DNA from 3 places in the Gordonibacter urolithinfaciens genome. Region 2 is predicted to be linked to each of the others. Evidence: predicted binding sites of a transcription regulator. Region 2 holds the regulator's gene; each other region holds the start of a gene.

Region 1 (7,974 bases), 190 kb from region 2:
GCAGAACGTGCGCACCTTGTTCTTGAAGGGCTTGGGATAGCCGATGAGCTTGCTCTCGTACAGCACGTCGTTCACCGTGCGCATGACCTCGTTGCGCACCTCCACGCGCACGCCGATGTCCACGGGCCCCGGGCCGTGGGCTATCCGGTGCTCGCGGCACATGCGCTCCAGCCAGTCGGCCCCGCGCCGGCCGGTGGCCACCACCGTATGGCGGGCGCGCAGCTCGTAGGCGCCCTCGGGGCCCTCGGCCACCACGCCCGTGCAGGCATCGCCCTCCACGAGCACCTGCGTGCACGTGGTGCGGAAGCGCAGGTCAACGCCCGCGTCAGCCAGGTGGCGCTCGAGGCGCGCGTACAGCTCGCGCGCCCGCTCCGTGCCCAGGTGGCGCAGCGGGCAGTCCACGAGCTTGAGACCCGCCTCGATGGCGCGCAGGCGTATGCCGTCCACCTCCGGGCGCGGGCCGGCGCACTCCACGCGGCCGTCGGCGCCGAACGCCAGGTACACGCCGTCCACCTCTCCGATGGCCGCCTGCACGGCCTCGTGGCCGATGAGGTCGGGCAGGTCGCCGCCCACCTCGCTCGAAAGCGACAGCTTGCCGTCCGAGAACGCTCCCGCACCCGAGAACCCCGTGGTGATGCGGCACGGATCGCAGCCGGCGCACGGCCCGCCCGCCTGCTTGGGGCACGCACGGTCCTCCACGGCCAGCCCCTTGTCCAGCATGACGATGCGCCCCGCGAACCCGCGCTCGACGAGCGCGAGCGCGCAGAAGATGCCGGCAGGACCGGCTCCTACGATGACGACGTCGATATCCTGTGCGCCCATGGCGCGCCTCCTTCGCTTCCCTGCACAGCACCGCGACCGCGCGGCCGCGCCCTTCCCGCATTGTAGCGCACGCCCCGCTCCTGCCGGCGCGCGAGCCGCACGCCGCATCCTTGACGTTAAGCCTCCGCATCGAAAGACCGGCCCGCCGCCCCGAGCCGGTCCGCCCGATCCGTGGTCGAGGGCTCGCGGCCCCTGCGCATCCGGGGCCGCCCGGCGCACCGTGGAGAATCGTTGCAGGAGCTGTGGGGAAGGCGTGTGCGCGATGTGATGCTTCGACAGGTTTCAACCAGGCCCGCTGCCTCGAACGTTGCCGTTTCGTTACCATCGGATGCCGACGGCTGCAAACACCCTCGAAACGAACCCGACACAGCCGTGGAAAGGATGCTGCACCATGGCATCGCGCACCCTTTCGGCAGCGCCCGCATACCTAGCGGCGCTCGCCTTGCTGCTCTTGCTCTCCCTGCCTGCCGGCCGGGCAGAAGCGGCCCCGGCGACGACGGTCGCCCCGTCGGCGGCAGCCCTCGATCGCGCAGGGGCAGGCGACGAGAGCCTGCCGTTGGCTCGCGCAGCCTCTTCCTCTCCCCTTCCCTCCCCCTCGTCGTTCCTCGCCGCATCGCTCTCGGCAGACGAGCCCGCCCCACCCGCGGCCGACACGGCGGCATCCCCGACAGCTGACCTGCAGGTACTCGTCACAGCGCAGGCCGTCTACGAGCGGCAGCAGGCCGAGCGGGCGGCGGCCGCGGCCGCGCAGCGCACCGACAAGGTGCTCGCGTACGACCCGGCCCTCATAGCCGCCATCGGGAACCAAAGCGCCGGCGGGCATGCCGTGTGCTGCCCGGGCTACGCCTGCGCCTACGGCGACGCGGTGCTCACCGGGAAGGCCAACGACCACGCCCTCTACGGATGCGGCTGCTGCACCTGGCCCGGCTGGGGCGGCGGTAACTCGTCGTTCCGCTCCCTCGGCTCCGATGGGGCGCTTTTGCGCGAGGCCTACGACGAGATCGCGGCCGGGCGCCCCACGGTCGCCCACGTGTCCGGCCCGTACGGCGAGCACTGGATCTGCCTCATCGGCTACCGCGACGCGCAAGACCCCGACGCGCTCACGCTGGACAACTTCGTGGCGCTCGATCCCGCGAACGGCCAGGAGGTCGTGGCCTCCTACCGCTACGTGCCCTACGGCGACGCTTGCCAGCACGTGAGCAACCTGCGCTAGCAAGCACCCGAAGCAAAGGGCGCTCCCGTTTCCTGCTTCGGCGCACGTCGCGTGCGACAAGCGCTCGGCGCTTGCGCCGCCTCCTGCGGCCGACGCCCGTCACGCGGACTCTGCTTTCCGGCGCCGGCTCCCCGGCGCCCGTGCGCCGCCCTCCGCAGCGCCCACCCGCCTCCCCGCCCGTCGCCCACGGACGGTCCAGCCGACGGCGCCGTCCCCGGTCGGTCAGAACAGCGGCAGCGTGGCCTTCGGCAGCGGCGGCATGGCGCGCTCGGTCACGACGTCGCCCGGCCGCAGGGCGTCGCAGAGCATCGGCGCGGCAGGATCGTAGCGCGCGAGGCGCCAGGCCGCACCGTCCCCCGCCCGTGCGGCCCGTGGACCGCGCGGCGCCGCACATCCGCCTGCCCTACCTTCGCCGTAGCCCGCGGCGCCCTTCCCCGGATAGCCGTCCGGGCTCGGCGGCCCCGGCTCGACGCCCGCCCGCCGCGCGCCCGGGTTCGCATAGCAGTACACGCAGCCGTTGGCGCACGTATCGTAGGTTCCAATGTCCACGCTCGGCGCGCAGCGACACGCCCCCGGCGCCGCCGGCGAGCCAGCCCGCGCATCCACCCCGGCCACGCGCGCGACGAGCGCCGCATCGATGCAGCCGGTTCCCGCCAGGCCAGCCTGCGCAAGGGCCGCATCGCCGCAGCCGCCCACCTCCATGCCGTGCGCGGCGCCTATCTCGGCCAGACGCAGCGCGAGCGCGGCCTTCCGCCCCTCCGGCACGCCGAAGAGGCCCAGCGCCTGCATGCGGGGCGCGATCTTGGGGTACACGTCCAGGAAGCTCAACCGGCACGCGTGCGTGAAACCCTCCAGCTTGCGGGCGAACGTCTCGAAGTAGCGCAGGTGGTGCTCCTCGGTGTAGCGTCCGCCGGGGCCGCCGAGCAAGATGGGGCTGTAGCGCCACACCACGCGCTCGGGGCCCAGGACGCGCGCCAGCTCGCGGAACGTCTCCACGAGCTCCACCTTGCGCGGCAGCCACGCCTCCACGTCGGCGCCGTAGGCGTTGAGCGTGAACTGCACGAAATACGGGGCGGGCGCCGCACGCTCCAGGCGAGCGGATTGCGCGAGCAGCGGCTCGGGGTCCTTCGTCCAGAACGCCAGGCAGTCCACCGCCCCTGCGCCGAGTGCCACACGGCTCACCTGCGTGCGGCTCATAGGGTTGCGCACGAGCGCGTACCCCTCCTCCAGACGGTTCAGCATCCAGTCCATGAAGAACCGGGGTATGTCCGTGCGCCGCGATGCGCTGACGATCACGCGCAGCCTCCTTCCTGCGAAACAGCGTGCTCTCCGAACATACCATAGAATACGGCAATGGGCAAACATTTGTTCTTATTCCCTGTTTGACCCTGTTTGGCGAACAATCGGCTGATTGGCACAATCTGACGACCTTCGCGTGCAGTTGTCCTCGAAGCAGCCGCCTAACGTGCGGGGCATACGGTGCCGTGACAAAAAGGGGCAGTTGTCGTTATTCTGGATAAAAGATAGTTAAAACACCGGGCCTGCTACCAGGCGTTTAGAAAACGCCGCATTCACTGCCGCTTGATTTCCGTCCAAAATCTATAGACTACCGATCCTTTTTGTCCATTACTTTTTCAGTCATATATTGAATCGCCGCAGACATGAGCAAGGTGCTTTGCGCATGCGGCACGATCACGATCGTCGACTATGCGTCAAAGGGGAAGTCGGAGCATTTGCCCCCACTAAAGCAGCCGTAGCGTCCCTTCGGGCTGGCTGGCAGGGCGCGGTCCTTCGGCCCACGAGGCGGCCACCCCCCCCCGCCCGGAAAACAACGGGGACCCCGGCTTGGCGCCGAGGTCCCCGAGAAGAGCGTCTCTTTCCGCAGGAAGATCTAGAACAGGCCCTGGATCATGATGAACAGCGGCGCGAACGTCAGCGACACGATGGTCATCAGGTTGATGAGGATGTTCATGGACGGGCCCGAAGTGTCCTTGAACGGGTCGCCCACGGTGTCGCCCACGACGGCGGCCTTGTGGGCCTCGGAGCCCTTGCCGCCGTGATGGCCCTGCTCGATGTACTTCTTCGCGTTGTCCCACGCGCCGCCGGCGTTGGACATGAAGATGGCCATGAGCATGCCCGTGGCCACGGCGCCGGCCAGGAAGCCGCCGAGCATGGCCGGGTTGAAGCAACCGATGGCAACCGGCACGATGATGGCCAGGCACCCCGGCAGCATCATCTCGCGCAGCGCGGACGAGGTGGAGATGGCCACGCACTTGTCGTACTCGGGCTCGGCCTCGTAGGTCATGATGCCCTTGATCTCACGGAACTGGCGGCGAACTTCCTCAACCATCGCGTGGGCCGCGCGCGACACCGCGCCCATGGTGAGGGCCGCGAACATGAACGGCATCATGGCGCCGATGAAGATGCCGGCAACGATGAGCGGATCGGTGAGCGTCAGCTCGAAGTTCGGGATGGCATGGTGCATCGTGGCCTGGTAGGACACGAACAGCGAGATGGCCGACAGGCCCGCGGACGCGATGGCGAAGCCCTTCGCGATGGCGGCCGTCGTGTTGCCCACGGCGTCGAGGGCATCGGTGCGGTCGCGCACCTCCTCGGGCAGGCCCGCCATCTCGGCGATGCCGCCCGCGTTGTCGGCCACGGGGCCGTAGGCGTCCACGCCGATGGTGATGGCGGTGTTGGACAGCATGCCCGTGGCGGCCAGGCCCACGCCGAACAGGCCTACGGCGATGCCGCCCTCGGCCGACGCGAGCGGGAAGGCCATGTTGCCGAACGTGTACGCGCCGATGATGGCCAGCGCCACCAGCACGATGGGGGCGATGGTGGACAGCATGCCCGTGCCGATGCCCTCGATGACGACCGTTGCCGCGCCCGTGTCGGCGGCGTCGGCGATCTTATGCACCGGCTTGTACTTGTCGGAGCAGAAGTACTCGGTGATCTTGCCGATGGCGAGGCCCGCCACCAGGCCGCACAGCACCGAGCCGAACAGCCACAGCGGCTGCGCGTCGACGGACTGCGTGCTCCACACGTAGAACAGGCAGAAGATCACGACGATCTCGATGCCGGCCGCGACGTAGGTGCCGCGGTTCAAGGCCTTGTGCAGCGCGGCGCCTTCCTTGGCACGCACGGCGAACAGGCCGATGATGGACGTGATGATGCCGCAGCCGGCGATGATGACCGGGGTCACGAGCGCCCACACCAGGTCGCCCGTGGCGAAGTAGCCGCCCAGCGCGCCGAAGGTGGCCGCCAGGATGGTGGGGGCCAGGATGGCGCCCGTGTAGCTCTCGAACAGGTCGGCGCCCATGCCCGCGACGTCGCCCACGTTGTCGCCCACGTTGTCGGCGATGGTGGCCGGGTTGCGCGGATCGTCCTCGGGAATGCCCGCTTCGACCTTGCCCACGAGGTCGGCGCCCACGTCGGCCGCCTTCGTGTAGATGCCGCCGCCCACACGGGCGAACAGCGCCACGGCGGAAGCGCCGGTGGCGAAGCCCTCGACCATGCCGATGTTCGTGTGCATGAGGCCGGCCAGCTCGGCGTTGATGTCCACGCCCACAGCCATGCCGAACACCATGGCGATGAGCCACAGCGACAGGCCCAGAAGCGCGAACGACGCCACGCACAGGCCCATGGTCAGGCCGGACTTGAAGCTGATGTTGAGCGCCTTGGCCACCGACTCCTCGGCGGCGTGGGCCGTGCGGGTGTTGGCGCGCGTGGCCACGTGCATGCCGACGTAGCCCGCGGCGGCCGACATGACGCCGCCGGTGACGAACGCGAGCGCCGTGATGGGCGACAGCGCCACGGCCATGACGATGGCGACGATCACCATGAAGATGACGAGCAGCTTGTACTCGCTCATGAGGAACGCCTTGGCGCCCTGCTGGATCTTCAGCGAAATGTTGTTCATCTTGTCGGGACCCGGGTCCTGCTTGAGCACCCAGGAACCCAGGTAGCCCGCCATGCAGATGCCAATCAAGGCGCACACGGGGGCCATCCATGCGACTGCAGTAGTCACGTGTCTTCCTCCTTGGTTCGACCGTTACTGACGATGCTGCCTTCGCACCGGGCATTGAGGTGGGAAGATAGCAACTGCCTCATTTTAGGGGATTCGGAGATAATGTGAAGGGGAAATCGAGGTTTTCTGGAGGTACGCTCCAATCGGCCTGCTCGACGGTTACGGTTCTCCCCTGCGCGTGCCGCTCGCCAGAGCCTGCGGTGCGGGCGGCGGGAAAACCGGTATGATGGGCATTCTTTTATGCACGCGGACGGGCATCGTGTCGAACGGGCATCGTCTTTCACCGAGGAGTACCTAATGACCGAGCGGCAGACCCGCCTTGCCGTCCCGACCGAGCCCCCATCCGCCTCGCGGGCGCCCAAGGCTCCCACGCGCCCGCGCGCCCTTGCGCTCGCCGCCGTCCTGGCCGGCTCCCTGGCCGCCCTCGGCCTGTGCCTCTACGCCGCAGCCGGCCTTGTCGAGGCGCCCTGGCCGCAAACGGCCTTCACGGCCCTGCTGCTGGCCGCCTGCGGCTGCGTGCCGCTTGTGCGCGGGCGTGCTCCGGGCATCGACGGCAAAACGGCGGGCGCGATGCGGCCCCTCGCCGTAGCGCTTGCCGTGCCCGCAGGCTTCTACCTGTTGGAACGGCCGTGGAACGACGCCCTGCTCGCCATGGACCCCTACTATGCGGCGGCGAACCTGTGCGTGCTCGCGTTGCTCCTCGCCGTCGTGTACTTCGCCGGGCAGCGCTCGCGCGCGTCCGTCGGCCTGTTCCTGGCCGCGTGCTTCCTGGCCGGCACGGCGAACCACTTCGTGATCGCGTTCAAGGGGCAGCCCATCGTGCCGGCCGACCTGCTCGCGCTCTCGACGGCCGCATCGGTGGGGTCCGGCTACACGTTCGCGCTCGACGAACGGCTCCTGGAGGCTGCCGCCGTGCTCGCCCTGTGCCTCGCGGCGCTCTCCCTCCTGCCGAGGGCGACGGTCTCGCCGCGGCGGGTCGCGGTGAACGCGGCGTGCGCCGTGGCCGTGGCAGCATGCTTCGGCTGGTGGTTGGGCTCCTACGACCTGGAGGAGGCGTACGCGTGCACGGTGGACGTCTGGGGCGTGAAGGAGTCGTACGCCGAGCAGGGCTCGGCGCTCTGCTTCCTCAAGCACGTGCAGGACCTAAGCCCGGCAGAACCGGACGGCTACGACGCCGACGACGTGGCCGCGCTGATCGGCCGTCTCGGCGGCGCGCCCGAGACGGCCGGCAAAACCGAAGCCCCTACCGTGATAGCCGTCATGAACGAGACCTTCTCGGACCTCTCGCGCTATCCCGGCCTCGCCGGCACCGGCGCCCGTCCCGCGCACTACTACGAGATTGCCGCGGAAGCGCTCGAAGCGGGCGACGCGTACGTATCGGCGCTCGGCGGCGGCACGTGCAATAGCGAGTTCGAGTTCCTCACCGGCTCGAGCATGGGCCATCTCGGCGGCGGCGTGTACCCTTATGTGCTGTACGACCTCGACGGCGCCGAGAGCCTCGTGTCTTACTTCTCCGGGCTTGGCTACGCGACCCATGCCGTCCACCCGGCCGAAAGCACGAACTGGCGCCGCGACCGCGTGTACGACCAGCTGGGCTTCGACGAGTTCGCCGACCAGTCCGCGTTCGCGGGCGCCGACACGCTGCGCGGGCTCACCACCGACCGCGCGACGTACGACTACGTGCTCGACCTGCTGGAAGCCGACGGGCGCCCGCAGTTCGTCTTCGACGTGACGCTGCAGAACCACGGCGGCTACGATGTGGGCGGCCTGTCCGACGATCTGGCCGTGAGCGTGCCGCTCGGCGACGGCAGCATGTCGCCAGAGCTCGACGAGTACGCGAGCGTCATCCGCCAGGCCGACCGCGACCTCGCCTACCTCGTGGACAAGCTCAACGCGCTCGACCGGCCCG
Region 2 (7,974 bases):
GACTTAAGTTAGACAAATATACGTTCGAAATGTCAATCTTGGGGGAAGTGCCGGAGTGCTAGCCCCAAGTTGAGTTGCCTTTGGGGGTTGTGCCCAGGTCGGTGCCGGGTGCGAGGTTTCCGTAATCGCCGGATTCGATGGCCTCGAGCACGGCCGGGTACATGAGGTACGCGGAAACCGCGTTCAGGACCAGCGCGATACTGCATACGGCGATACCGATTATGCAAGACCGTTTAAGTCGCTTCGCTGGCGCGGCGACATCGGTCAACCTGGTAGACAGCGCGTTCAGCTTCTTGAGCGCGATGATGGCGCACACCAGTCCGGCGGTTGCAAGGAACACGCCTCCAATGAACAAAGATACCGGCCCGGCGATGCTTGCCACCATGACGAGGTTCTGGGCCACCTTCAGGTCGCGAACGTCGCGTTCGTTGGGCCGCAGCCTCGGGCCTTGGTTCGGAGGTTCGGGGTATCCGGGTGGCTTGGGTGGCTGATTTTGGTCATCCATAGTCGATTTCGTCCAATCTGTCAAAATATCGCGTCTCTGACCTGCGGTTTTATAAACGAGGCTTTGAGAGCCGTTCTAAGGCCCTATCTTGCCCTTCGACGAGTCCTAGGTCATGGAAACAGGGCGTTTTCTAGCGCTTCGCCCACGCACTATAGCATGCCGTGTCCTTGGGAGCGTTCCGCAGCTTCCAAATCCACCGTAGCGGCATGGAGGCGTTTCAGGCTCTCGTCCAGCTCCTCGCGCTGGTACTCGAGCACGGTCTCTTGCGCCCGCAAGATCGACAGGCGTTCGGCCCGGGTGGTGCCGCCACGCTTGCAGAGGCGCACGAAGTACTGGATGCCCTCGATGGACAGGCCGCTTTTGCGAAGCGCCTCGACCAGGTGCAGTTGGGCAACGTCGGCCTCGGAGAACGTCCGCACGCCGCGCTTGTCGCGATGAAGGTTCGGGAAGAACCCGCACTTGTCGTAATAGCGGATGGTGAAAGCCGAGATTCCCGTCAAGGCGACAACGTCGCCGATGCCGTAGATCGGATCGGCTTGCGTAGCCGGGACGTCAACGATCCGGCTATTATGTCCCTCGTCGCCCATAGGCCTCCTCGGAAGTCGACTTGAGTACGGGCTTAGAGTTACTCTAACCAATAACGATTTTAACTTAGAGTAACTCTAAGTGCAATATGAAAGCCTCGACCTATCCGGAACCGCTATGCGCCGATGCCGCTGCTGCCGAACCCGCCGGCGCCCCGATCGGTAGCAGGAAGATCCCCACACGAATCAAACACGGCCTCGGCCACGCGCATGATGACAAGCTGCGCGATACGGTCCCCCCGCTTGACCTCGAAAGGCTCGCGCGGGTCTAGGTTGACGAGGATGGCCTTGATCTCGCCACGGTAGTTGCTGTCGATGAGCCCCGGTGCATTCACGAGCGATACGCCGTGCCTCGCCGCCAACCCGCTGCGCGGCAGGACGAAACCAGCGTAGCCGACCGGAATGGCGACGGCAATGCCGCAGGGCACGAGCTTGCGCTCGAACGGCTGCAGCGTCTCGTCGATCGTCGAGCGCAGGTCGACGGCAGCATCGCCCGCGTAGGCGCAGGCAGGCACCGGAAGTTCGGCATCGAGCGCCTTGAGGGGAATCGCGAGGCGCTCCATCAGCGCAGCCCCTCGAGGGCGGCTGCGAACTCCTCTACGTTTTGGAAGTCCTTGTAGACGCTCGCGAACCGCACGTAGGCAACATCGTCGAGCTTCGCCAGACGCACGAGAACCATATCGCCAAGTTCCTTTGACCTGATCTCGTTGCAGGAGGCGTTGCGAAGCTCGGTTTCAATACTATCGACGAGCGACGCTATCTGCTCGGGTGAGATAGGCCGCTTCCCGCAGGCAATGAGCAGGCCGCGCATGAGCTTCTGGCGGTCATAGGCTTCGGAGGACCCATCCGCCTTGATAACGATGAGCGGGTTCTCGCCCAAACGCTCGTAGGTGGTGAATCGACGGCCGCAATCAAGGCATTCGCGTCGGCGCCGGATAGCCGTGCCATCCTCGGAAGGGCGCGAGTCCACCACTTTTGATTCGGGGTTTCCGCAGGAAGGACAGCGCATGAAAGGCTCCTTTGCTCGATTTTGGATCAGCCTAGCATACAAGATATTGTGCTTCAATCCGCATTGTCGATCCCTGCAAAAAAACCGCCCCCTGCGGAAAGGAGGCGGTCCGAAGCGGGTGTGGATCTCGGCTTCACCGGTGTTCGACCACGGGGAAAAGGTCAAAGCTCCACCCTTACATGGGTGTCGCCGAGCCCTCTCCCTTCGGCACGGCCAACGTCGAACACCCATCGTGTTGCGGTGAGCGCGTCGAGGAAGCGCTCGTCGTGGGACACGAGCATCAGGGCGCAGGGACAATCGGCCAGCACGTCCTGCAAGGCTTCGACAGAGCGTATATCCAGGTGGTTCGTCGGCTCGTCCATGACGATGAGATGCGGTCGTCCTGTCAGGCCCTGCGCCAACAGGAGCTTGCGCACCTCGCCGGGGCTCAAGTCGTCTCCCTCCAAGATGCGTGCCGGCGGCGAATCGAGCCGGGCGACAATGGAGAGCAGGCGCCCGCGCTCTGCCGGCGCGAGAGCCTTCACCGAGGCGAGAAGGGCGCGCGCCCGGTCACTTCCTATCTCTTGCGGGACGTACACCATGCCCTCTTCCGGCATTTGCCGCAGCACTTCGGCAAGCAGCGTCGATTTGCCTGCACCGTTCCTGCCCACCAGGCCGATGCGGTCGGTGTTGCCCACGTACAGCTGCGGATGGTGCAGCATGCGCCCCTCGCCCAGCGTCAGGGACCCGGCCTCGCATCGGACGAGCACCGTGCGCGCGGCGGGCTCGGCTTCCAGGTCGAGCGCACCCTCGTACACCTTGGCGACGCGAACCTCGGCCATGCGCTTCTCTGCACGCTCGACTTTCTTCCCCATCTGCGACGAGAGCCGCCCGGTCTTGCCATCCTGGCCGGAATAGATGGCCAGCTTGATCTTCGCGCGCCCGTCATGGTCGTGCCGGTCGAGATGCCGAGCCGAGCGCCGTGCAGCCGAACGCGCCGCCACCCCGTCTCGACGATTGCTCTCCGTCTTGAGGCGCGCCAGTTCGCGACGGGCATGGGACCGCTCCTCTACGGCAGTCTGGCGGCGTAGGTCTAGCTGCTCCTTCGCCTGAGAGTACGTGCCGGGCACGGTCACAGCACGCCCTCGATCCACGAACACGCACGAGCTCACCAGCCCGTCGAGCAACGCGCGGTCGTGCGAGACGAGAAGGCCCGTCCCGCGATACTCGGCAAGCGCACGCGCCACCAGTTCGCGGGTTTCGGCGTCGAGGTGGTTTGTGGGCTCGTCGAGTGCAAGCAGCACAGGATCGGCTGCGAGGGCACATGCTATCTGGATACGCTTGCACTCGCCATGTGACAGGGTGTCGTAGCGCCATAGCCATGCGTCGTCGATGCCGAGCAGGTAGCGCAGGCGCACGGCCTCGGGGCGGTAGTCGTAGGAGAACTCCTCGAGCCCCGTTGGCGCGACATCGGTCGACTGGGCGCAGAACGATCCTGCGACCTGCGGAGAAACGCTTCCTTTCTGGGGCTCGAGCATCCCGCATACGATCTTGAGCAACGTGCTCTTGCCGGCTCCGTTCGGGCCGACCACGCCGGTCCAGCCGGGCGCGAACACGGCGGATGCGTCATCGAGCGCCAAGGCATCGGCGCCGTCGTAGGTATAGGTAAGATGGCGGGCTGAAACGAACACGGAAGGGCCTCCCTTCGAGAGGCACCGGATTCAATGCTTTTCGCGCTGGCAACCTGGCGCCGATGAGACGGCGAGGCTAGGGATAGGAACATCAAGGAACAGCAACGAAAGCGCACCCGGTGCGGAGCTTGCATGACCTGGCGGGTGCCCGAAGGCTTTCGTTAGAACTTCATGTTCCTTGTCTCCTTCTCGAAGGCCGCATTCACAGCAGCCTGTCTGGGATTTCGGTTCAAAAGGCAGTCTACCACATGGACCTGCAAGGAGGAAGGGTCCTGCGGGGTGGAAAGGCGATGGAACGGCAGCGCCATGGTGGCGAGGATGCCGCGCAGTCACAGAAATGCAGTATCCATGGGCGTTCCGAAGTCGCTAGAAGCTGATGAAAATGCTGAGGAAGGCGAAAACGGAGAAGACGCATCCGGCAAGAGCGCCTTGCCACGGCCTCACACGGCCGTAAGCGCGACCTGCCGCACTGCCATGACGAAGAACCCGCGCCATCTCCGTAGCGCCAAGTCTGCGAGCACGGCACGCAGCAGACGGTACCTGACGCGCGTGCGAATGCTGCAGCGGCGCGCAAGCACCTTGGGAACCGCTCCCTGGAAACTCGATGATAGCCCCGGCTGCGGATACACGGTTGAACTCCGGCTGCAGGGCCGACGTGCCATCGAAGGGGCACCGCATCTCGAAATTCTTCATCTTTCTGCCTCCTAGGCCTTGCGTAGAACCTTTGTTCGCATATATAATAGAACGAACAAAAGTTCATGTCAATACGTATTTAAAACATTTGTTCGTTCAAGGGAAAGGAACGGGGCATGTCCGACAAAGTGACGAAACGCCAGAAGGCGGTGCTCGACTGCATCGAGGAGTGCATCCGCGAGAAGGGCTACGGTCCCACGGTGCGCGAGGTCTGCCAAAGCTTGGGCCTTTCCTCCCCTTCGACAGTCCACGTGCACCTCAAAGCACTCGAGGACAAGGGGCTCATCAAGCGCGATCCCCTCAAGTCGCGTTCCATCGCGCTCACCTATCCGCTTGGCGATGCAGAGAGCACTTCCAACGTCATCAAGCCCAGCTTCAACAAGGTGGTGAACGTGCCGCTCGTGGGCAATGTGGCGGCCGGCTCCCCCATCCTCGCCGAGGAGAACATCACCGACACCATCTCGCTTCCCACCGACATCGTGGGCGATGCACCGTCGTTCCTGCTGTCGGTACGGGGCGAATCGATGATCGAGGCGGGCATCAACGACGGCGACTACGTGGTGGTGAAAGAACAGCCCGTCGCCAACAACGGCGACATCGTCGTGGCCATCATCGACGACGGCGCGACGGTCAAGCGCTTCTACAAGGAATCCGACCATATCCGCCTGCAGCCGGAGAACTCCACGATGGAGCCCATCATCACCACCGACTGCTCCATCGCGGGCAAGGTAGTGGCGGTGTTCCGTCGCCTGTAGGCGACGCCTTGCGGGGCCCTGCCGAAGGAGCGAGACGCCCTGTTGGATTACGGCCCCTGCAGGAGAAACGCCGGCCTTGGGATGAGGGGCGCTCGTTCGTCCCGAGACCGACCGGTGATCCGAGATCGCGTCATCCGGTCGCAAACTACTTGGTTAGAGTTACTCTAACCAAGTAGTTTGCAGCTTTCTGAAAGGGACGTGCCTAACGGTCCTTCTCCGCCACGTAGGGGCGAAACAGGCCGGCAAAGGACGGAGCAGCCAACATGACGAGGTGCGTACCGTCCTCCTCGTGCTTTTCCGACAGGATATGGCAACGCTCGTGCGCGAGGGAGACGAGATCTCCCCGGTTGTAGGGAATCACTATGGCGAGATGCTCGTCCTGCGCCGAGGCGACACGGGCGATATGCCCGACAAGCTCGCTTATGCCCTCCCCTGTTGCCGCCGATACGAATTGGGCCTGTGGATGACGCGCCTTGAGAGCATCGAAATGTTCCTTGTCGAGCAGGTCGCATTTGTTGAATACGAGCACGCGAAGCAAGTCTTGAGCTTCGATCTGCCCGAGCACGTCCTCCACCGCAGCGATCTGCGCCTCGTACTCGTCCGACGACGCATCCACCACATGCAGCACGAGATCGGCTCCCGTGATCTCGTCGAGCGTGGACTTGAACGCCTCGATGAGCGTGGTCGGCAGCTTCTGGATGAACCCGACCGTGTCGGTGACGGTGATCTCGCGCCCTTCGGGCAGCTCGAACTTGCGCGTAGTGGAGTCCAGCGTGGCGAACAGCTTGTCGTAGGCCAGCACGTCCGCGTTCGTCAAGCGGTTGAGCAGGCTCGACTTTCCGGCGTTCGTGTAACCGGCCAGCGCCACTTTGAACATGCCGCTCTCGTAGCGGCTCTCGCGCTGGATGGCGCGTACCTCGGCCAGGTGCTTGAGCTCGCGCTTGATGGACGTGATGCGCTTGCGCACCATGCGACGGTCGACCTCGAGCTGGCTCTCGCCCTCGCCGAAGCGCGAGCCCACGCCGCCGCCCATGCGGTTCGAGGCCAAGTGGGCCCACATGCCGCGCAAACGCGGCAGCAGGTACTCGTTCTGGGCGAGCCGCACCTGCAGGCGGCCCTCCTTGCTGGTGGCATGCAGCGCGAAGATGTCGAGGATGAGCGCCGTGCGGTCGATGACCTTCACTTCCTTGCCGACTACCTTCTCGAGGTTCGACTGCTGCGAGGGCGTGAGCTCGTCGTCGAACACCACGAGATCGGCCGCGTGGGCGCGTGCCAGCTCGGCAACCTCCTCGGCCTTGCCCGAGCCGACGAACGTGCGCGGGTTCGGCGCGTCGAGCTTTTGCGTGGTGACGGCCGCAACGTCGGCGCCCGCCGTGTCCACGAGACGCTCGAGCTCGGCAAGCGACGAGGCCAGCGGCCAGGAGGCGCCGGGGCGGTCGACGCCCACCAGCACGGCCTTCTCGCGGCGCTCTTCGGAAACGGGGATCGCGCCCCGCGTGATTACGGATTCAAATTCAGACATGGAGCCAACCTTTCGAAGCAAGAAGGGACACGCCGGCGCGGATGGCGGCGTGCGGAGACAGTCGGGCGCGGTCGCAACCGCTAGAGAAACGCGTGTGCTGTCTGCATGATAGGTGCTCCGATCTTGAAGGCTCGGCAGGGTCGGCCTGCAGAACCGTATCATACTACAAGCTCGCCCTGCTGCGGAAACGCTCAGGCAACGACGCCTCCCACCAAGGAAAGCGCCTCGGCTGCCTGGGCCGCGGGGTCAGGGTCGGTTGCATCTATCCAGCGGATGCGCCGGTCCTTGCGGAACCAAGTGCGCTGCCGCTTCGCGTAGCGGTGCGTGGCCGTCTTGATGCACGACGCAGCTTCCTCCATCGTCGTCTCCCCCTCGAGGGCGGCGACGACCTCCTTGTACCCGATAGCCTGGGGAGCCGTGATGCCGTCCCGGAATCCGCTCTGCAGTAAACGCGCCACCTCGTCCACGAGCCCGGCGTCGAACATGGCGTCGACGCGCGCGTCGATGCGCGCGTTGAGCGCCGCCGGATCCACGGACAGCCCTATGAAGCATGCCGGCACCAGCTGTGGGATGCTCGCCAGCTTCGCGCGCTGCTCGGCCAGGCTTGTGCCGTCCTCCAACAGCTCGAAGGCGCGCACGACGCGCTTGACGTCGGCGGCGGGCACGATGGCGGCGCTCGCGGGATCGCGCTCGCGCAGCAGCTCCCACAGGGCGTCGGCGCCTTGCTCGCCGGCAAGGCGGTTGTAATACTCGCGCACAGGATTGCCCGTTTGCTCCCCCTTCGGGAACTCGTAGGCGTCGATGGCCGCGCGCACGTACAGGCCGGTGCCGCCGCACAGCACGGCGCGCCTCCCGCGCGCGGCGATGTCCTCGAAGCAGGCGCGGGCGTATTCCTGGAAGAGGGCCGCCGAGTACGGCTCGCCGGGGTCGGCGAGATCGAGGCCGTGGTGGGGCACAAGCCGCTCGTCGGGGGCGAGCTTGCCCGTGCCGATGTCCATGCCGCGGTACACCTGCATGGAATCGGCGCTCACCACCTCGCCATCGAGCGCGAGGGCGACGGCCTGCGCAAGGGCGGACTTGCCCGAGGCTGTGGGGCCGACGATGCAGACGACGGGGTCAGCGCCCATCCGCCGCCTCCGCGGGCGGCACGGCACCGCCCGCCACCTCGCCTGCCAGGTACCACGTCTTCGCCTCGTCGATGCGCACGCGCACCGTGGTACCGGCCAGCTCCTCGAT
Region 3 (7,974 bases), 2.3 Mb from region 2:
GGGAACGTCCACATGAGCACGGTCATCACGAGCGGCATGAGGATGCCGGCGCCTGCGGCCTGCACGAGGCGGCCGAGCAGCAGCACGGCGAAGCTCGGCCCCCAGCCGGCCAGCGCGCTGCCCGCAGTGAAGATGGCCATGGACACGAGGAAGAGCCGCTTGGTGGTGAAGCGGTCCGTCAAGAACGCCGTGATGGGAATCATGATGGCGTTGACCAGGGTGAATCCCGTGGTCAGCCACTGCGCCGTGGAAGCGTCGACGCTCATCTCGGCCATGACCGACGGCAGCGCGGGCGCCACCACCGTTTGGTTCAAGACGGTGACGAACGTGCCGAACACGAGCACGGCCAACATGATGATCTGCTTGCGCGACAAACCCATATGCCTGATTCCTTCCGCTAAGAGACGTGCTGCCGCGAACAAAGGCGCCCTCGAGCGGGCTTTCGCCCGTCCTCGAGAACGCCTTCATGTGCGGCTGAGGTAATTTACACCCAGTATAAATATTCATTCGGTAGATGAAAAGCGGCGCGGTCGAAACTTGTGGTACCCTGCATGAAAACGGCACATCATCGTCAACGGGAGGTTGCGCGCATCGTGGAGCACGGTCGGGAGAACGCATCGCCGGAGGGGCTGCGGTACCGTAAGAAGCTCAAGGCGCGGCTTGCGGTGGAGCGCGCGGCGCTGGAGCTGGTCATCGAGCGCGGCTACGACGGCGTGACGGTGGAGGACATCTGCGCGCGGGCCGAGATATCCAAGAAGACGTTCTTCAACTACTTCCCCTCGAAGGCCTCGGTCATCATGGGACGCATGGACGCGTTCCCCGACGACGAGCGCCTGCTCGAGATACTGGCGGAGCATGACGAGGCGTGCTACCTCGATGTGCTCGTGGGGGTGGTGAGCACCACCGTGTCCGCGGGCGTGGACGACGAGATAGAGAGCCTGCGACGCGAGGCGCTGCGTTCCATGCCCCAGCTGTTCTTCCACGGCCAGCGCGATCTTTTGGCCGTGCAGCGCTCCATCGCCGCCGCCTTGCGCTCCTATCTGTGCGAGCGTCCCGAGCGCCGCATGTTGGCGGGCGGGTCGGTGGAGGAGGAGGCGCTCGTGGCGTCCTCCACGGCCATCGGCCTGGCGCGCACGCGCTCGATGCTGCATGTCTGCGGCGAGGCGGCGCCCACATCCTCCGAGACGCGCCGGCTGATAGCGACGTACCTTTCTGCGGGGGACGACACGGCGGGCTAGGGCGCGCTCCCGGCTCGCAGCCAACGGCTCAACGGTCCGCGATACTGCGGCCTGCGTTGAAAAAACGTGCATTTTCTCTTGACAGCATCCCGAAGCGTTGTGCTAAAGTATGCGCCACAACTTAATAGCTGAAACCGATGAGGCGAAAGTCAAGCCATCATGAGCACTCACAGAGAGCGGGCGCAGCTGGGATTCCCGCAGTAAGCTGGATGGTAAATGGTTCGCCGAGGGAAAGGGGAAAGGAAGGCATGGCGCGCACGGGGCCGAGCCGACCGAGTATCTGGACCGTGAGCCTGCGTTAAGGGCAGAACATGTGTTGGCATGTTCGTGAGAGGGTTCTGCATCGCAGAGCCAATAAAGGTGGCACCGCAGGTTACAACACCTGTCCTTTATCTCAAAGGACAGGTGTTTTTTTATGCGGCGCAGCGCGGCGGCAGCCGTGCGCACCTTTGGAGGCGAGGCGATGCGTTCCTCAACCGCGAAGCTCGTGCCGGCAAACGAAACGCCCCGGGAGGGGCAACGAACCGGCGGGAACTCCGCCAAGAAAGGATTGAGGAACATGGAGCAGCAGATCAAGCGCGAGGTTGCTACGCAGACGGCCGCAGCGGGCAAAGCGGCAGCGCCGCGCAAGCGCGACGTGGCGGCGGCTCCCAAGAAGGCGGGGCTCTCCACGCAGGACCTCATCCTCATCGCCGTGCTGCTGGCAGCCGGCGCGGTGCTCAAGCTGACGGTGGGCTCGCTGCTCTCGTCGATGGGCATGAAGCCGAACTTCATCATCGCCATGTACTGCCTGGCCATCATCCTGACGCGCCCGAAGCTGGGCCAGTCGCTCGTCATCGGCCTTCTGGCGGGGCTCATCTGCCAGATCCCCCTGCTCAACGCCACGCCGCTTCTTAACATCCCCTCCGAGGTACTCGGCGCGCTGGCCTGCGGCTTGCTCGTCAAGGTGCCCATGAGCATCGGCGGCAGGCTCGACCTCAACCCGCTCGTCAACACGTTCGTGTCCACGGTGGTGTCCGGAGGAACCTTCGCGCTGCTGTCCGTCTACATCAACGTCGTGTCCACGGGCGGCGACGTCATGGTGGCGCTGGCCACGTACGCGGCCATCGTGTTCGGCACGGCCACCTTCAACTGCATCTTGGTGCAGGTTCTGGCCATGCCGCTGAAGAAGGTGCTCAAGCGCTAGGGATTCCGCGGGCCTGCGGCCGCCCTCGCTGACTTGCTACGCCAACCTGCGATTCGGAAGAAAGACTCGACATGATAGAGATACGCGATTTCACGTTTCAGTACCGCGAAAGCGAGCGGCCCGCGGTGAGCGGCATCAGCCTTGCCATTCCGGACGGTGCGTTCGTCGGGATCACCGGCGCGGCCGGTTCGGGCAAGTCGACGCTCACCTATGCGCTCAACGGCATCATCCCGCACTGCTATCCGGGCGACTTCTACGGCTCGGTGACCGTGGACGGGCTCGACACCTGCGACGTCGCGCTCACCGATGTGTCGCGGCTGGTGGGCAGCGTCTGCCAGGACGTCGACAGCCAGTTCGTCACGTCGGTCGTGGAGGACGAGGTGCTCTACGGGCTGGAGAACTTCGGCGTGCCGAAGGGCGAGATCGAAGGGCGCGTCGCACAGGCCTTGGACGACATGGGCATCGCCGATTTGCGCGACCGCATGATCGCAACGCTCTCGGGCGGGCAGAAGCAGAAGGTGGCCATCGCGTCCGTCCTGGCGCTGAACCCGCGGGTGCTCGTGCTGGACGAGCCCACCGCCGAGCTCGATCCGGCCAGCTCGCAAGCGGTGTTCGACCTGCTGGCGCGCTATGCGCGCGAGCACGGCACCACCGTCGTGGTGGTGGAGCAGAAGATAGCTCTGTTGTCGCAGTACGCCGATATGCTGGTTATCGTAAACGAGGGGCGCGTCCGCTTCGCCGACGAGCCCGCGAAGGTGCTGGAGCATTCGGACGAGCTCAAGCGGATCGGCGTCAACTGCCCGCGTTCGACCAAGCTCATGAACCGCCTGCGCGCCGAGGGCCTGTACGGCGGCGCGTCCGTCCGCAACGTGCGCGAAGCGCGCGAGGCGTTGAGGGAGGTGCTCGCATGATCGAGTTCGACGACGTGCACGCGTCCTACGAGGCAACGCTGCCCATCCTCAAGGGCGTCAGCTTCACCATCCGCGACGGCGAGTTCGTCGCGTTCGTGGGCACGAACGGAGCGGGGAAGTCCACCACGATGCGCCTGGTGAACGGCTTGCTGAAGCCCGACGCCGGCCAGGTGCTCGTCGACGGCGTGCCCACGACCGAGCTGCGCACGAGCGAGCTGGCCCGGCGCGTGGGCTTCCTGTTCCAGAATCCCGACCGCCAGATCTGCTGCAACACGGTGCGCGAGGAGCTGCTGTTCGGGTTCAAGGCGCTCGGGCAGGCGGGTCCCGAGGCCGACGCGCGCGTGGACGCCATCATCGAGGAGTTCGGCTTCGATGCCGACGACGACCCGTTCCTGCTGAACCGCGGCGCACGCCAGCTTTTGGCGCTGGCTTCCATCGTGGTGCTCGCGCCGCCGGTGGTGGTGCTCGACGAGCCCACGACAGGACTGGACTTCCGCGAGTGCGAGAAGGTCATGGCCATCATCCGCCGCATCCACGAGCAGGGCGCCACGGTGATCATGGTGTGCCACGACATGGAGGTGGTGGCCGACTACGCCACGCGCTGTATCGTGATGAGCGGCGGCACGGTGGTGGACGACGCCCCCACGTTCGACGTGCTGCGCAACCGCGACACGCTCGAGTGCGCCTCGCTTGTTCCGCCGCAGATCGTGGACCTGTCGCTTGAACTGGCGCGCGACATGCCGCGGCTCGCCGAGACGGCCGTCGCCCGCGCCAACACGGTGGATGAGATGCTGGCCGCCGTCGTCGAAGAGGCTCGAACAACCCAAGACGTCGAAAGGAGCGTGTGCGCATGAGCTCGTTTCTCGAATACGTGCCCGGCACCAGCCTGCTGCATCGCATGAACCCCGTGGCCAAGCTGGCGGCGGCCGCGCTGTTCGCCGTCGCGTGCTTCTGCTCGAGCAACCTCGTGTTCTTGGCCGTGCTGCTGGCGGTCGGGTTCGCGCTGGCCGCGACGTGCGGCATGATGAGGCCCGCCATCGGCCTCGCGAAGGCGGTGTTCGCGTTCTCGCTGATCCTCGCCGTCGTCCAGATCCTCACGACGCCGAGCGGAGCGGTGCTGGCAGAGCTTCCGTGGGGCTACATCGGCACGGGAAGCCTGTTGGCGGCTCTCACCACGGTGGTGCGCCTCATGGCCGCCGCCATCCCGCTGTTCCTCGTGTTCTACGTCACGAAGATGAACGACATCACAAACGCCGTGGTGAAGGTGCTGCACGTGCCTTACAAGTACGCGTTCACGTTCACGTCCACGATCCATTTCATCCCCCTGTTCATGAACGACATGAAGGGCATCATGGAGGCGCAGACCGCGCGCGGCGTGGAGTTCGACGCGGGCGGCATCGTGCGGAAGGTGCGCCTGATGGTGCCGCTGTGCGTGCCGCTGCTCGTGTCGTCGGTCCGCAAGACCAACAGCGCCGCCATCGCCGCGGAGGTGCGCGGCTTCAACCTGCGCGGCGTGGCGAGCGGCTACAAGGAGTACCCGTTTGTGGGTTACGACGTGGCTGTGATGGCGGTCGCGGTCGCGCTGGTGGCTTGCGCCGTAACGCTGGGGATCGTGCTGTAACGGCTGCGATCGCGTCGGCCGCGTGCTCCCTCGCGCCGGGGGCCCTAGGGCAGCGGTAGGGCAAGCGCGACGGCGAACGATGCGCCATGCGAGAAAGGGGCTCCAGAGAGGGAAGCGGCGGAAAGAGCCTCCGCCATCCTGCCAAGCACACGGACTTTTCGGCCTGTCCTTATAGCCGCCCGACGCAACGGCGAACCGTTGGATGAAAAGGGGCAAACTGCGGAGATCGGCGGACCCAGGTCGGCCGACAAGACGGCGAGCCCGACGGGCACGGGGCGTCGTGCCGGCTCGTTGCCGTGCCCTAGGCTGATGCAGAGCCTTCGGGGGGATGACGGTTCACCGCGCGCCGCGTCGCCGCAGCGTCCAGGGCCCTATACTGGTCACGGCGGAGGCAAACGGCGCCTTCGGGCGCTCCGACGAAGGAGGCTGCGCAATGGCAAAAGGATTCGAGCTGTTCATGGACGAGGAGCCGGAGCTGGCGAAGGCGTACGGCGGCATGGTCATGCAGGTGGCGAAGTCGAGCGCGCTCGACCAGAAGACGCAGGAGCTGGCCTACCTGGCCGTGCTCTCCGCAGTCGGCATGACGGGCGGTCTCGGGTTCCACGTGACCTCGCTCAAGAAGCTGGGCGCCACGCGCGAGGAGGTGCGCAGCGCGGTGCTCGTGGGTCTGCCCGCCGTCGGCATGACTGCCATCGAGGCGCTTGGAGCCGCGCTCGACGCCTACGACGCCGCGGAGGCGTAGGCGCCCGCCCGCCCTGGCCGCTGCCTGCCTCCGAAATCCCCTCTCCTCATATAGCCTGCCACGCTCGCCCGGCTGGTTGCACGGGGGCGCAACGGGCTGCTGACAGATACGCGGCGGCGCGCCTTCCGCGTCGTCCAGGCTGCGGGCGCACGGCTAGCATGGACGGCAATGCTCCCCATTGGAAAGGACGCTGCCATGCTCACCATCGGATGCCATCTCTCGGACAAGGACGGATACCTTGGCATGGCCAAGGCCGCCGTGTCCATCGGGGCCAACACGTTCCAGTTCTTCACGCGCAACCCGCGCGGCGGTGCGCAGAAGGCGCTCGACCCGCAGGATATCGCCGCGTTCGAGGACTATGCGCCCGAACACGGCATCGAGGTCATCCTGGGATATGCGCCCTACACGGCGAACCCGGCCAGCGCCGACCAGCGCGAGCACGATTTCACGATGATGGTGCTGGCCGAAGACCTCGCGCGCATGGCCGAGACGCCGCAAGCGATGTACACGCTGCAACCTGGCAGCGCGCTCGGCAAGCCGGTGGACGAAGCACTGGCAAGGGTTGCCGCAGCGCTCAACGACGTGATTACGCCGTCGCAGGAGACGCCCGTGCTCGTGCAGACCATGGCGGGCGAGGGCACGCAGGTGGGCAGCACGTTCGAGCAGCTGGCGCGTATCCTCGACCAGGTTAAGTTCGACGACCACGCGGGCGTGCTCTTCGACGCCTGCCGCGCGTGGGGCGCCGGCTACGACCTCGCCGGCGACCTCGACGGCGTGGTGGAGGAGTTCGACCGCGTCATCGGCCTCGACCGGTTGCGCGCCATCCACCTCAACGACTCGAAGGACGCTCTCGGCTCTCACAAGGACCGCCATGCGCCTATCGGCGAGGGCGAGATCGGCTTCGACGCCCTGGCGGCGCTCGCGAACCATCCGAAACTGCGCGACGTGCCGTTCTACCTGGAGGCGCCCGACGCGACGCTCAAGGAGTACGGCGAGGCCATAGAGAAGTTCCAGAAGGCCCGCGCCTCGGCCTGAGCTCGCCGCTCCATATGCTACTATAAGCGTCACGATTAAACCACCGGAAAGGATGCGGCCAATGTTCACCATCGGATGCCACCTCTCGAGCGCCAAAGGCTACCTCCACATGGCGAAGGACGCCGTATCCATCGATGCCAACACATTCCAGTTCTTCACGCGCAACCCGCGCGGCGGGCGGGCGAAGGCCATCGACCCGAAGGACGTGGCGGCGTATGCGGCCTACGCGCCCGAGCACGGCATCGAGCGCATCCTGGCGCACGCGCCCTACACGCTGAACCCCGCCTCCGACAAGCAGCAGACGCGCGACTTCGCGCTCATGGCGCTGGCCGAGGACCTGGGGCGCATGGAGGAGACGCCGCACCAGCTGTACAACATGCATCCGGGCAGCGCCACCGGCCAGACGCACGAAGCGGCCATCGCGAAGATCGCCGACGCGCTCAACCGGTCGCTTCTGCCGCACCAGACCACCACGCTGCTGCTCGAGACGATGGCGGGGAAGGGCAGCGAGGTGGGCGGCACGTTCGAGGAGCTGGCGGCCATCATCGCGCAGGTTGACCTGGCCGACCACGTGGGCGTATGCCTCGACACGTGCCATGTGTGGGATGCGGGCTACGACATCGCAGGCGACCTCGACGGCGTGGTGGAGGAGTTCGACCGCGTCATCGGGCTCGACCGGTTGCGCGCCATCCACCTCAACGACTCCCAGAACGCGCGCGGCTCGCGCAAGGACCGTCACGCGCGCATCGGCGAGGGGCAGATCGGCCTCGAGGCGCTCGCCGCCGTCACGAACCATCCGAAGCTGCGGGACCTGCCGTTCTACCTGGAAACCCCCAACCCCGAGCTCTCCGGCTTCGCCGAGGAGATAGCGCTTCTGCGCGCCGCCCGCGAGGCAGCGTAAGGCGCGGTGCTTCGCGGTTTACGGGCGCCCGTCCGCGCTGCCTGCGGCTACCCCTCGCTCGGCTCCAGAACGGCGCCGTCCAGCTGGCGGTCGGACTCGGCCCGCGGCACGGGGCGCGAGTACAGGTAGCCCTGCGCGATGATGGCGTCGTCCAGCTGCTGGAGCATCCGGGCCTGCTCGCACGTCTCCACGCCCTCCACGACGATGGTCACGCGCAGCTTCTCGGCGATGCCCACCACGCCCTCGAGGATGGCCCGGCTGCGCTCGCCGCTCTCGCTGCTCATGAGGAACGTGCGGTCCAGCTTCAGCACGTCTATCGTCAGGTCCTGCAAGGTGCCCA

Evidence for each region. Region 2 encodes LexA, which represses DNA repair genes until DNA is damaged. Its sites were predicted from a motif close to CNAACANNTGTTNG; they were not measured.
Region 1: BN3560_RS01070 (DUF1848 domain-containing protein) is a predicted target of LexA. The motif match lies at 3,394-3,407, and genes of this name have one in related genera.
Region 3: BN3560_RS10185 (tryptophan transporter) is a predicted target of LexA. The motif match lies at 1,545-1,558, and genes of this name have one in related genera.

The regions. Positions count from the first base shown of each region.
Region 1 is NZ_LT900217.1:227,958-235,931, forward strand. It holds gene BN3560_RS01060 (NAD(P)/FAD-dependent oxidoreductase) at 1-822, opposite strand, end outside; gene BN3560_RS14615 (cysteine peptidase family C39 domain-containing protein) at 1,214-2,035, shown strand; gene BN3560_RS01070 (DUF1848 domain-containing protein) at 2,258-3,331, opposite strand; gene BN3560_RS01075 (sodium-translocating pyrophosphatase) at 3,927-6,044, opposite strand; gene BN3560_RS01080 (LTA synthase family protein) at 6,363-7,974, shown strand, end outside.
Region 2 is NZ_LT900217.1:38,985-46,958, forward strand. It holds gene BN3560_RS00170 (hypothetical protein) at 59-505, opposite strand; gene BN3560_RS00175 (MerR family transcriptional regulator) at 655-1,092, opposite strand; gene dut (dUTP diphosphatase) at 1,206-1,652, opposite strand; gene nrdR (transcriptional regulator NrdR) at 1,652-2,098, opposite strand; gene BN3560_RS00190 (ATP-binding cassette domain-containing protein) at 2,260-3,768, opposite strand; gene lexA (transcriptional repressor LexA) at 4,578-5,216, shown strand; gene hflX (GTPase HflX) at 5,419-6,738, opposite strand; gene miaA (tRNA (adenosine(37)-N6)-dimethylallyltransferase MiaA) at 6,930-7,865, opposite strand; gene miaB (tRNA (N6-isopentenyl adenosine(37)-C2)-methylthiotransferase MiaB) at 7,855-7,974, opposite strand, start outside.
Region 3 is NZ_LT900217.1:2,373,054-2,381,027, forward strand. It holds gene BN3560_RS10175 (MDR family MFS transporter) at 1-380, opposite strand, end outside; gene BN3560_RS10180 (TetR family transcriptional regulator) at 552-1,238, shown strand; gene BN3560_RS10185 (tryptophan transporter) at 1,798-2,424, shown strand; gene BN3560_RS10190 (energy-coupling factor ABC transporter ATP-binding protein) at 2,496-3,335, shown strand; gene BN3560_RS10195 (energy-coupling factor ABC transporter ATP-binding protein) at 3,332-4,189, shown strand; gene BN3560_RS10200 (energy-coupling factor transporter transmembrane component T family protein) at 4,186-4,956, shown strand; gene BN3560_RS10205 (carboxymuconolactone decarboxylase family protein) at 5,390-5,698, shown strand; gene BN3560_RS10210 (deoxyribonuclease IV) at 5,894-6,733, shown strand; gene BN3560_RS10215 (deoxyribonuclease IV) at 6,795-7,634, shown strand; gene BN3560_RS10220 (EAL domain-containing protein) at 7,682-7,974, opposite strand, start outside.